3 linked regions of the Halorhodospira halophila genome follow. The protein of the gene in region 3 interacts with the protein of the main gene of each other region in a pairwise test. Links are inferred from orthologs where the notes say so. Each region holds a gene or a part of one and is shown on either strand. Other genes may lie near its edges.

What was found.
Region 1: the proteins of rho (region 3) and yhbY interact in binary tests that used the Escherichia coli proteins (3 or more experiments, as listed by UniProt). The link is inferred for Halorhodospira halophila from one-to-one orthologs.
Region 2: the proteins of rho (region 3) and hfq interact in binary tests that used the Escherichia coli proteins (3 or more experiments, as listed by UniProt). The link is inferred for Halorhodospira halophila from one-to-one orthologs.

Annotation. Positions count from the first base shown.
Region 1 is NZ_NHSN01000025.1:47,616-50,445, reverse strand. Bases 105-2,780 are described here. They hold yhbY (ribosome assembly RNA-binding protein YhbY), read right to left. Parts: upstream 1,750-2,780; coding sequence 1,459-1,749; downstream 105-1,458. Other genes in these bases: ftsH (ATP-dependent zinc metalloprotease FtsH), read left to right, coding at 2,705-2,780; CCR79_RS09545 (RlmE family RNA methyltransferase), read left to right, coding at 2,020-2,658; CCR79_RS09550 (hypothetical protein), read left to right, coding at 1,761-2,033; CCR79_RS09560 (DUF4149 domain-containing protein), read left to right, coding at 966-1,439; greA (transcription elongation factor GreA), read left to right, coding at 447-923. Outside these bases: more of carB, read left to right, coding at 1-104; more of ftsH, read left to right, coding at 2,781-2,830.
Region 2 is NZ_NHSN01000011.1:37,232-40,131, forward strand. The notes cover bases 155-2,900. They hold hfq (RNA chaperone Hfq), read right to left. Parts: upstream 1,791-2,900; coding sequence 1,518-1,790; downstream 155-1,517. Other genes in these bases: hflX (ribosome rescue GTPase HflX), read right to left, coding at 209-1,489; miaA (tRNA (adenosine(37)-N6)-dimethylallyltransferase MiaA), read right to left, coding at 1,873-2,805; mutL (DNA mismatch repair endonuclease MutL), read right to left, coding at 2,805-2,900. Outside these bases: FtsH protease activity modulator HflK, read right to left, coding at 1-118. UniProt on the Escherichia coli protein: RNA chaperone that binds small regulatory RNA (sRNAs) and mRNAs to facilitate mRNA translational regulation in response to envelope stress, environmental stress and changes in metabolite concentrations.
Region 3 is NZ_NHSN01000025.1:345,772-348,808, forward strand. Bases 122-3,004 are described here. They hold rho (transcription termination factor Rho), read right to left. Parts: upstream 2,253-3,004; coding sequence 990-2,252; downstream 122-989. Other genes in these bases: CCR79_RS10955 (LPP20 family lipoprotein), read right to left, coding at 122-201; CCR79_RS10960 (hypothetical protein), read right to left, coding at 292-993; trxA (thioredoxin TrxA), read right to left, coding at 2,359-2,685; CCR79_RS10975 (hypothetical protein), read right to left, coding at 2,888-3,004. In the rest of the region: more of CCR79_RS10955, read right to left, coding at 1-121; more of CCR79_RS10975, read right to left, coding at 3,005-3,037. UniProt on the Escherichia coli protein: Facilitates transcription termination by a mechanism that involves Rho binding to the nascent RNA, activation of Rho's RNA-dependent ATPase activity, and release of the mRNA from the DNA template.

The sequences.
Region 1 (2,830 bases), 300 kb from region 3 along the record:
GAGGCCTACGCGAAGGCTCAGCTGGCTGCGGGGGTGACCCTGCCGCGGGGCGGCTGTGCCTTTGTCAGTGTGCGTGAGGTGGACAAGGAGGCAGCGGTCGAGGTGGCGCGGGACCTGGTTCGGCGCGGCTTTCGCTTGATCGCCACCCATGGCACCGCGGCCGCCCTCGAGGAGGCGGGCCTGGAGGTGCGCCGGATCAACAAGGTCATCGAGGGTCGGCCGCATGTCGTGGACGCCATCAAGAACGACGAGATCGATCTGATCGTGAATACCACCGAGGGGCGGCAGGCCATTGCCGACTCCTACTCGATCCGCCGCGAGGCGCTGCAGCGCAAGGTCTGCTACACGACGACCATCGCGGGTGCCCGGGCCACGTGCCTGGCACTGGATCACATGAAGGACTGGGAGGCCCGCCCCCTTCACGCCCTGCACAGGGAGATGACGGGATGAGCAAGATACCGTTGACGGTTCGTGGCGCAGAGAAGCTGCGTGAGGAGCTTCAGCGGCTCAAGCACGAGGATCGCCCGCGGGTCATCCAGGCGATTGCCGAGGCGAGGGAACACGGCGACCTAAAAGAGAACGCCGAGTATCACGCCGCGCGCGAGCAGCAGAGTTTTATTGAGGGCCGTATCCAGGAGATCGAGGGCAAACTGTCCAACGCCCAGATCATTGACCCGGCGACGGTGCAGGCGGCCCCGAAGATCGTCTTCGGGGCGACCGTGGCGCTCGAGGACACCGACACCGAGGAGACGGTCAGCTATCAGATCGTTGGCGAGGACGAGGCGGACATCAAGCAGCACCTCATCTCGGTCAACTCGCCCATCGCCCGCGCGCTGATCGGCAAGGAGGAGGGTGACGAGGCCGTGGTGCAGGCCCCGGGCGGTGAGCGGACCTATGAGATCGTCGAGGTCCGCTATGAGTAGGTGCGGGCAGCTTGCCCGCAGCGGCCCGGCGGTGGAGGTGCGGTGCTGATCCGCGCGGCCGAGCGGGTGGCGCTGACGATGCTGGCCGGCGCGCTGTGGAGCGTCGGCTACATCGTCTCGCCATTGCTGTTTCGCACGCTGGAGGACACCGCCCAGGCGGCGGCGTTGGTCGGCGAGATCACCGGCCTGGTGGCTTGGATCGCCCTGGTGTGTGCCGCGCTGCTGATACCGACACAGTTGCGCCACCGGATCCGTCCGCTGGCGGCCCACTGGCGGCTGTGGCTGCTGGTGCTGTTGGCGGTCGTGCTGGCGGTGGGAGAGTTCTGGGTGCGGCCACCGATGGCGGTTTTAACTGAGCAGGCCGGTGAAGTCGGGTACCTCTCGGCCCTGCGTGCCGCCGAAAGCCTCTACTTCGTGGCCAGTGCCATTGCGCTGGTCCTGGTACTCGGCGGGATCGAACCGCGGCTGGCGGCAGGTGACGGTGATGCCGTCGACACCGCGGAACAGGGACGCTGAGCGTCTGCCGCGCGGGAGCTCAGATCAGGACTTGGCTCTTCTCCGGGTTCTCTCGATAGAGCAGGACGATCCGCCCGATGGTCTGGACCACGATCGCCCCGGTCTGTTCGGCAATCTCCTCGGTCATGGCCTGGCGCTCCTCCTTGCTGGCGCCGGCGAGCTTCACCTTGATCAGCTCGTGGTCGTCCAGGGCACGCTCAATCTCCTCCAGGACCCCCTCGCTGAGGCCGGCGGCCCCGGTCAGGACGACGGGCTTGAGGGCGTGGCCGAGCCGGCGGAGTTGCTTGAGTTGATCCGGATCTAGATGCATGGAGGTGTTTGGTGCCTGGTGACGATAAAGCAAGAAGGCTATCACGCCGTGGCGTGGTCCGGGCAAGCGGCGGGCCGCTGCGCGAGGTCAAGATCGAGCTGGGTGTGGTGGTGCTGGTGATCATCTCGGCGTACTTCCTGACGCTGGGTCTCGATCTCGCCGCCTGGCAGGAGGCGCTCGGCGTGCTGGTGGTCGCCAGCCTGGGTGCCGGCTGGGTCGTGCTGCGCGCACGTGCCGTGGCGCGCCGCCGCGTGGCGGAAGGGGGCGGGCATGGCGGCCTGTAGGCGGCGGCGCAGCGGCTGCAACTCCCGGGCCCGGCGGAGCCGGCACGAAAGCGATCCGTTCGTCCGCCGTGCCCGTGCTGAGGGGTGGCGCTCGCGGGCAGCACTTAAGCTCGAGGCGATCGACCAGCGCGACGGGCTCCTGCGCCCCGGTCAGGTGGTTGTTGACCTGGGCGCCGCACCCGGTGGGTGGTCGCAGCTGGCGGCGCCGAAGGTGGGCGCGTCGGGGTTGGTCGTCGCCATCGACCTGCTGGAGATGGAACCCCTGCCCGGGGTTACGTTCGTCCACGCCGACTTTTCCACCGACGACGGGCTGCGCGCCGTGGAGACCGCGCTGGGCGGGCGCCCGGTGGATGTGGTGCTCTCCGACATGGCGCCGAATCTGACCGGGCACAGCGCGGTGGATCAGCCGGCGGCGATGGGGCTGGCGGAACTCGCCGCCGACTTTGCCGGTCAATTCTTGCATAAGGATGGTGACTTCCTCGTCAAGGTCTTCCACGGCGAGGGGTTCGACACGTTCCGCGGCGAGCTGACACGGCGCTTCTCCCGCGTCCTCTCTCGCAAACCGGACGCCTCCAGGTCGGGCAGTCGGGAGGTCTACCTTCTGGCTCGCGGTCCGACGGTATAGTAAGGTGCCTATCAGGTGCCGCATTCAGGCAGATTGAGGTGACGCCGTGAGCGACATGGCCAAGAATCTGATCCTTTGGGTCATCATCGCCGTCGTGCTGATGTCCGTATTCAGCAACTTCCAGGAGCAGTCGGCGGATGTGACCGAGAAGGTCCCCTACTCCGAGTTCCTC
Region 2 (2,900 bases), on a different replicon or contig from region 3:
ACTGCTCACGCAACTTGCGGAAGACCTCATCCAGATCGGGCGGCCCCCCACTGCCGCCGCCTTTGGGGCCGCTGCCCCAGGGGTCGCGGCTGCCGCCGCCGGGCTCATTCCACGCCATTCGGGACTCCGTATGTGACTAAGACGATCCGCCGTCAGGTCGGTCGAACGGTCAGATTCTAGGGAGCTGCCCCGCCAACCGCAACCGAAGTCAGGTAGGGACAACCTCTCCGCGCGGCAGCCCCTCACGGACATGGAGCCTTTCCAGCTCATGCACGGGGAGCTCCACCTCCAGAGCGAGCTGGCCGTCGTCGGCGCAGTGCTCCTCGATGACACAGCCGAGCCGGAACAGCTGGGCACGCAGGCGCCCCTGATCCGGCCGCAGATGGACACGGCGCCGGGTGCGCTCCGGGCCGAGCCGCTCGGCCACCGCCTCGAGCAGGGCTTCCACCCCCTCACCGGTGGCCGCCGAGATCCGTACGCCGGTCACCAGGCCTTCGTCGTCCTCGATCCGGCCCGGCGCCAGGGCGCAGGTATCCACCTTGTTGTAGACACGCAGCGTGGGCACCGCATCGGCACCGAGTTCCGCGAGGACCGCCTCCACTTGCTCGATCTGGTGCTCGCGCTCCTCGGCCCCGGCGTCGATGACGTGAAGAAGCAGATCCGCGTCGGTGACCTCCTCGAGGGTCGAGCGGAAGGCCGCCACCAGATCGTGGGGCAGCCGGCTGATAAAGCCCACCGTATCCGAAACCACCGCCGCCGAGCCACGGGCCAGCTCCACGCGGCGCCACGAGGGATCGAGTGTCGCGAACAGCCGATCCTCGGCCAGGCGCTGTGAGCCGGTAACGTGATTGAACAGGGTGGACTTGCCGGCGTTGGTATAGCCGACCAGCGAGACCACGGGCAGCTCGCGCTTGCGCCGGGCCTTGCGGCCCTGCTCACGGGTTCGGCGCACCTTGGCCAGGCGCCGTTCGATCTGCTGGATGCGCCCGCCGATGAACCGGCGGTCCATCTCCAGCTGCTTCTCGCCCGGGCCACGCAGGCCGATCCCGCCTTTCTGCCGCTCCAGGTGGGACCAGCCGCGGACCAGGCGACTGGCGACGTGCTTGAGCTGCGCCAGCTCCACCTGGAGCCGGCCCTCGAAGGTTCGCGCCCGCTGCGCGAAGATATCCAGGATCAGCCCGGTGCGATCGAGCACACGGCAGCCCAGGTCGGTCTCCAGGTTGCGCTCCTGAGCCGCCGACAGCGGCTGGTCAACCAGCACCAGCCCGGCGTCCAGTTCGCGCACCCGCTCGGCCAGCTCGGCGACCTTGCCGCGGCCGATGAAGGTCCGCGGATCCGGGGTGTCGCGTCGGTGGCGAAAGCGGCCCACCACCTCGGCGCCGGCGGAGTCACCCAGCGCCTCGAACTCCTCCGCGGCGTCCAGGGCGTCCCCTGGAAGCCGGACGTGCAGCACCACGGCCCGTTCGCCCCCAGAAGGCCGGGCGAACAGATCCGCCGGACCGCTACCCTTGCGCTGATTAGTTATCGCTTGCCTCCTCGCCGACGACCGCCTCGGCGGATGCCTCTTCGCCCTGCTGCGGCAGGCGCACGCGCCGTGCCGGGACGATGGTCGAGATGGCGTGCTTGTACACCATCTGGTTGACGTTGTTGCGCAACAGCACCACGAACTGATCGAAGGACTCGATCTGCCCCTGCAGCTTGATCCCATTGACCAGGTAGATCGAGACCGGAACCTTTTCCTTGCGCAGGGTATTCAGAAAGGGTTCCTGCAATGACTGCCCCTTCGCCATGACGATTCGCCCCCAATGATTGTTGTTGTTATGACCCGCGAACCCCGCCGCAGGGGCGCCACTTGCTCATGGGAAAAGTGTATCACACGCCCCCGAGGGCCCCGGTGACATAGCTGTGAACCCGCGCCTCCAGCCCGTCGCCCGCCGTGAACCGGACTCCGTCGTCCTGCCCGCGCAACCAGGTGATCTGGCGCTTGGCGTACTGACGCGTGGCGCGCAGCCCCCGGCGGATCATCGTGGGGTGGTCGCAGGCGCCTTCCAGGTAATGCCAGACTTGCCTGTATCCGACCGCACGAATCGCCGGGAGTTCCTCGCCCAGATCGCCGCGGCGGTGCAGCGCCACCACCTCGCCCACCAGCCCGGCGGCGAGCATGGCCCGGAAACGGGCCTCGATGCGCCGGTGCAGCCAGGCACGCTCCGGCGGCTCGAGGATGACCTTCAGCGGCGCCTCGTCCAGCCCCGGCAGCCCCGGCTCGCGCTGGACCTCGCTCAGCGGTCGGCCGGTGAGCCGGTAGACCTCCAGCGCCCGCTGGATGCGCTGGCTGTCGTTGGGGTGCAGCCGTGCGGCACTCTCCGGATCCAGGGCCCACAACCGCCGATGCAGCGCCTGCACGCCGTGGGCCGCCTCCTCCGCCGCCAACTCGGCGCGGATCCGGGTATCCGCCGGCGGCATGGGTGAGAGCCCGTGCTGAAGCGCCTGGAAATAGAGACCGGTCCCACCGACAAGCACCGGCAACCGCCCGCGGCCGCGGATGGCGGCGATGGCCGCCTGGGCGTCGCGGGCGAACTCCGCCGCCGAGTAGCGCTCGACCGGGTCGCGGATGTCGATCAGATGGTGCGGGCAGCGCGCGCGCACCGCGCGGGAGGGCTTGGCGGTCCCGATATCCAACCCTCGATAGATCTGCGCCGAATCGACACTGACGATCTCCCCGCCCAGCCGCTCGGCCAGGGAGAGGGCCAGCTCGCTCTTGCCGACGGCGGTAGGCCCCATGATGAAGACCACCGGCGCCGCCATCACCGCCCCCGCATGAACAGCCGCGCCAGCGCCTCGTCGTCGAGCACGGTGTAGGTGGGCCGGCCGTGGTTGCACTGTGCCGCCCGCGGGGTGCG
Region 3 (3,037 bases):
CTCGGCCTGGGAGACGCCGAAGCCGTAGACCACCATGGACTCCTCCGGCGTCTCGCGCTGCACGTACCAGCCGGGCAGCCCCAGGCGCTCCTCGGCCTCGGGCTCGGTCTCGGGCGGCTCGTCGGGGGTGGTGCCGCAACCGATCAGGGTCGCGGCCAAGGCGCTGGCCGCCAGCAGGGCGGGGAAACGGTTCAGGGGCATGGATCCTCCGGGGTGAAAGCCGCTTCGTGGATGGTCTCCACCAGCCCCTACTATAGCCCAATCACCCCTGCTGCGCGCCGGGTATCCGGGCTAGAAGATGCGGCCGAAGACCATGTGCACGCCGGCGCTGCCGCCGGTGTCCGCGTGCAGGCCGACGTAGCCGGTGCGATCGACCATCAGATCGAGCTGGGTGTAGGCGCCGGTGAGCCGGTCCTGCTCGAAGCCCTCGCGTACACCATTCACGTACTGATCGCCATCGATGGCACTGAGGTAGCCGCCCACGCTCCAGCGCACCGGGCCGACGCGCACCACCGGCCCGAGCCGCGCCTGCAGCTCGGTCCACTCGCGCTCGACCTCGCGGCCGTTGCTGCTGCCGTCGACGTCGTGCCAGGTGTAGCGGACCTCGCCGAGCAGGCTCACCGGCTCGCGGTGGAACAGGTGCGAGCGCACGCCGGCGCCGATGTAGTAACCGCTGAGCCGGGTGGTGTCGGCCACCTGGCTGTCGGGGGCGGGGCCGGGGTCGTCCACCCGGGAGCGCATCCAGCCGCCGAACAGGCCGGGCTGGATCTGCGGGTTGCCGACCTCGAAGAGCTGGAAGCCGACGCGGCTGGTGCGGTGCTCGACGGTGCGATTGCCGTAGTCGAGGTCGGTCTGGGCGTGGGCACCGCTGATGCGCAGATCCACGTCGTATCCGCGCTCACCCTGGTAGCCGTGCGCCGACGCCGGGCCGGCCACCGCCATCACCACGGCGGCGATCAGCGGGGCACGGACGCGGCGGCGCGGCAGGGTCATGTGCGCTTCATGGCCTCGAAGAACTCGGTGTTGGTCTTGGTGTCCTTGAGCTTGTCGAGGAGGAACTCGATGGCGGCGACTTCGTCCATGTTGTTCAAGAGCTTGCGCAGGATCCAGGTCTTCTGCAGCTCCTCCGGCGTCATCAGCAGTTCCTCGCGGCGGGTCCCGGAGCGGTTGAGGTGGATGGCCGGGTAGATGCGCTTCTCGGCGATCTTCCGGTCCATGTGCAGCTCCATGTTGCCGGTGCCCTTGAACTCCTCGTAGATCACCTCGTCCATGCGCGAGCCGGTCTCCACCAGCGCGGTGGCGAGGATGGTCAGGCTGCCGCCCTCCTCGACATTGCGCGCCGCGCCGAAGAAGCGCTTGGGCCGGTGCAGGGCGTTGGCGTCGACACCGCCGGTTAGCACCTTGCCGGAGGACGGCACTACCGTATTATAGGCGCGCGCCAGGCGGGTGACGGAGTCGAGCAGGATGACCACGTCCTTCTTATGCTCGACCAGGCGCTTGGCCTTCTCGATGACCATCTCGGCGACCTGGACGTGGCGCGAGGCCGGCTCGTCGAAGGTGGAGGAGACGGTCTCGGCGCTGAGCACCGAGCGGGCGAACTCGGTGACCTCCTCGGGCCGCTCGTCGATGAGCAGGACGATGAGGTAGCACTCGGGGTAGTTGTAGGTGATGCTCTGGGCGACGTTCTGGAGCATCATCGTCTTGCCGGCCTTCGGCGGCGAGACGATCAGGCCACGCTGGCCCTTGCCGATGGGGGCGACCAGATCGATGACGCGGGCGGTGAGGTCCTCGGTGGAGCCGTTGCCCCGCTCCATGCGCATGCGGTCGCGGGTAAAGAGCGGCGTCAGGTTCTCGAAGAGGACCTTGTTCTTGGCCGCCTCCGGCGGCTCGAAGTTGATCTGGTCAACCTTGAGCAGCGCGAAGTAGCGCTCGCCATCCTTGGGCGGGCGGATCTTGCCGGTGATGGTGTCCCCGGTACGCAGCGCAAAGCGCCGGATCTGGCTGGGCGAGACGTAGATATCGTCGGGCCCGGCCATGTACGAGGCATCGGCGGAGCGCAGGAAGCCGAAGCCGTCCTGGAGGATCTCGAGGACGCCGTCGCCGTAGATGGAGTCGCCGTTCTTGGCGTGGGCCTTGAGGATGGCAAAGATGATGTCCTGCTTCCGGGAGCGGGCAGTGCCCTCAATGCCCATGGACTGGGCGATCTCCAGGAGTTCGGTGGCTGGCTTTCTCTTGAGCTCGGTGAGATTCATGGTTCGCTTCGGCGTGGGGAGGGTCACGGGGGCGCCGTCCCGCCGGAGGTCCGCAGGGGCGCGGTAGCGCGGGACTGCATCCGGGGGCGGCGCCGCGGCGGTTTCGCTACAGGTTGCTGTCGATGAACGCGGTCAGCTGGGACTTGGACAGCGCGCCGACCTTGGTGGCCTCGACGTTCCCGCCCTTGAACAGCATCAGCGTGGGGATCCCGCGGATGCCGTACTTCGGCGGCGTTTCCGGGTTCTCGTCGATGTTCAGCTTGACCACCTTGAGGCGGTCGCCGTAATCGGCAGCGATCTCTTCGAGAATGGGGCCGATCATCTTGCACGGGCCACACCACTCGGCCCAGTAATCCACCAGCACCGGCACGCTGGCTTGAAGCACTTCCTGCTCGAAATTCTGGTCGGTGGCGTGCACGATTGCGTCGCTCACGGTAGAAGACCTCCAGGTTCGATTGCGTCGATATGGGCGGAGCCGCTGCGCGGGGCTCGGAAAATTGGAAACCGCTCGCTGATTGGAACCGAGGATCCCGACAAGGGGGCCGAATGCGGGATTGGGCGCTGCGCTGCCAAAAGAGCCGGCGCGCGACGCGCGGTTGTAGTAGGACGGAAAATAGCGGCCCTCGGCCAGCGTGTCAACTGCGCTGGCAGGCGCCGAGCGCTTCGCAGCAGCGCAGACCACGCTCTGCCACCTGTTTGAGGTCGCGCAGGGCGTCGTGGGCGGCGAGGATCCGCTCCTGGGTCTGCTCGCCGGCGCCTTCGTCGGCGATGGCTGCGGCGCGTGC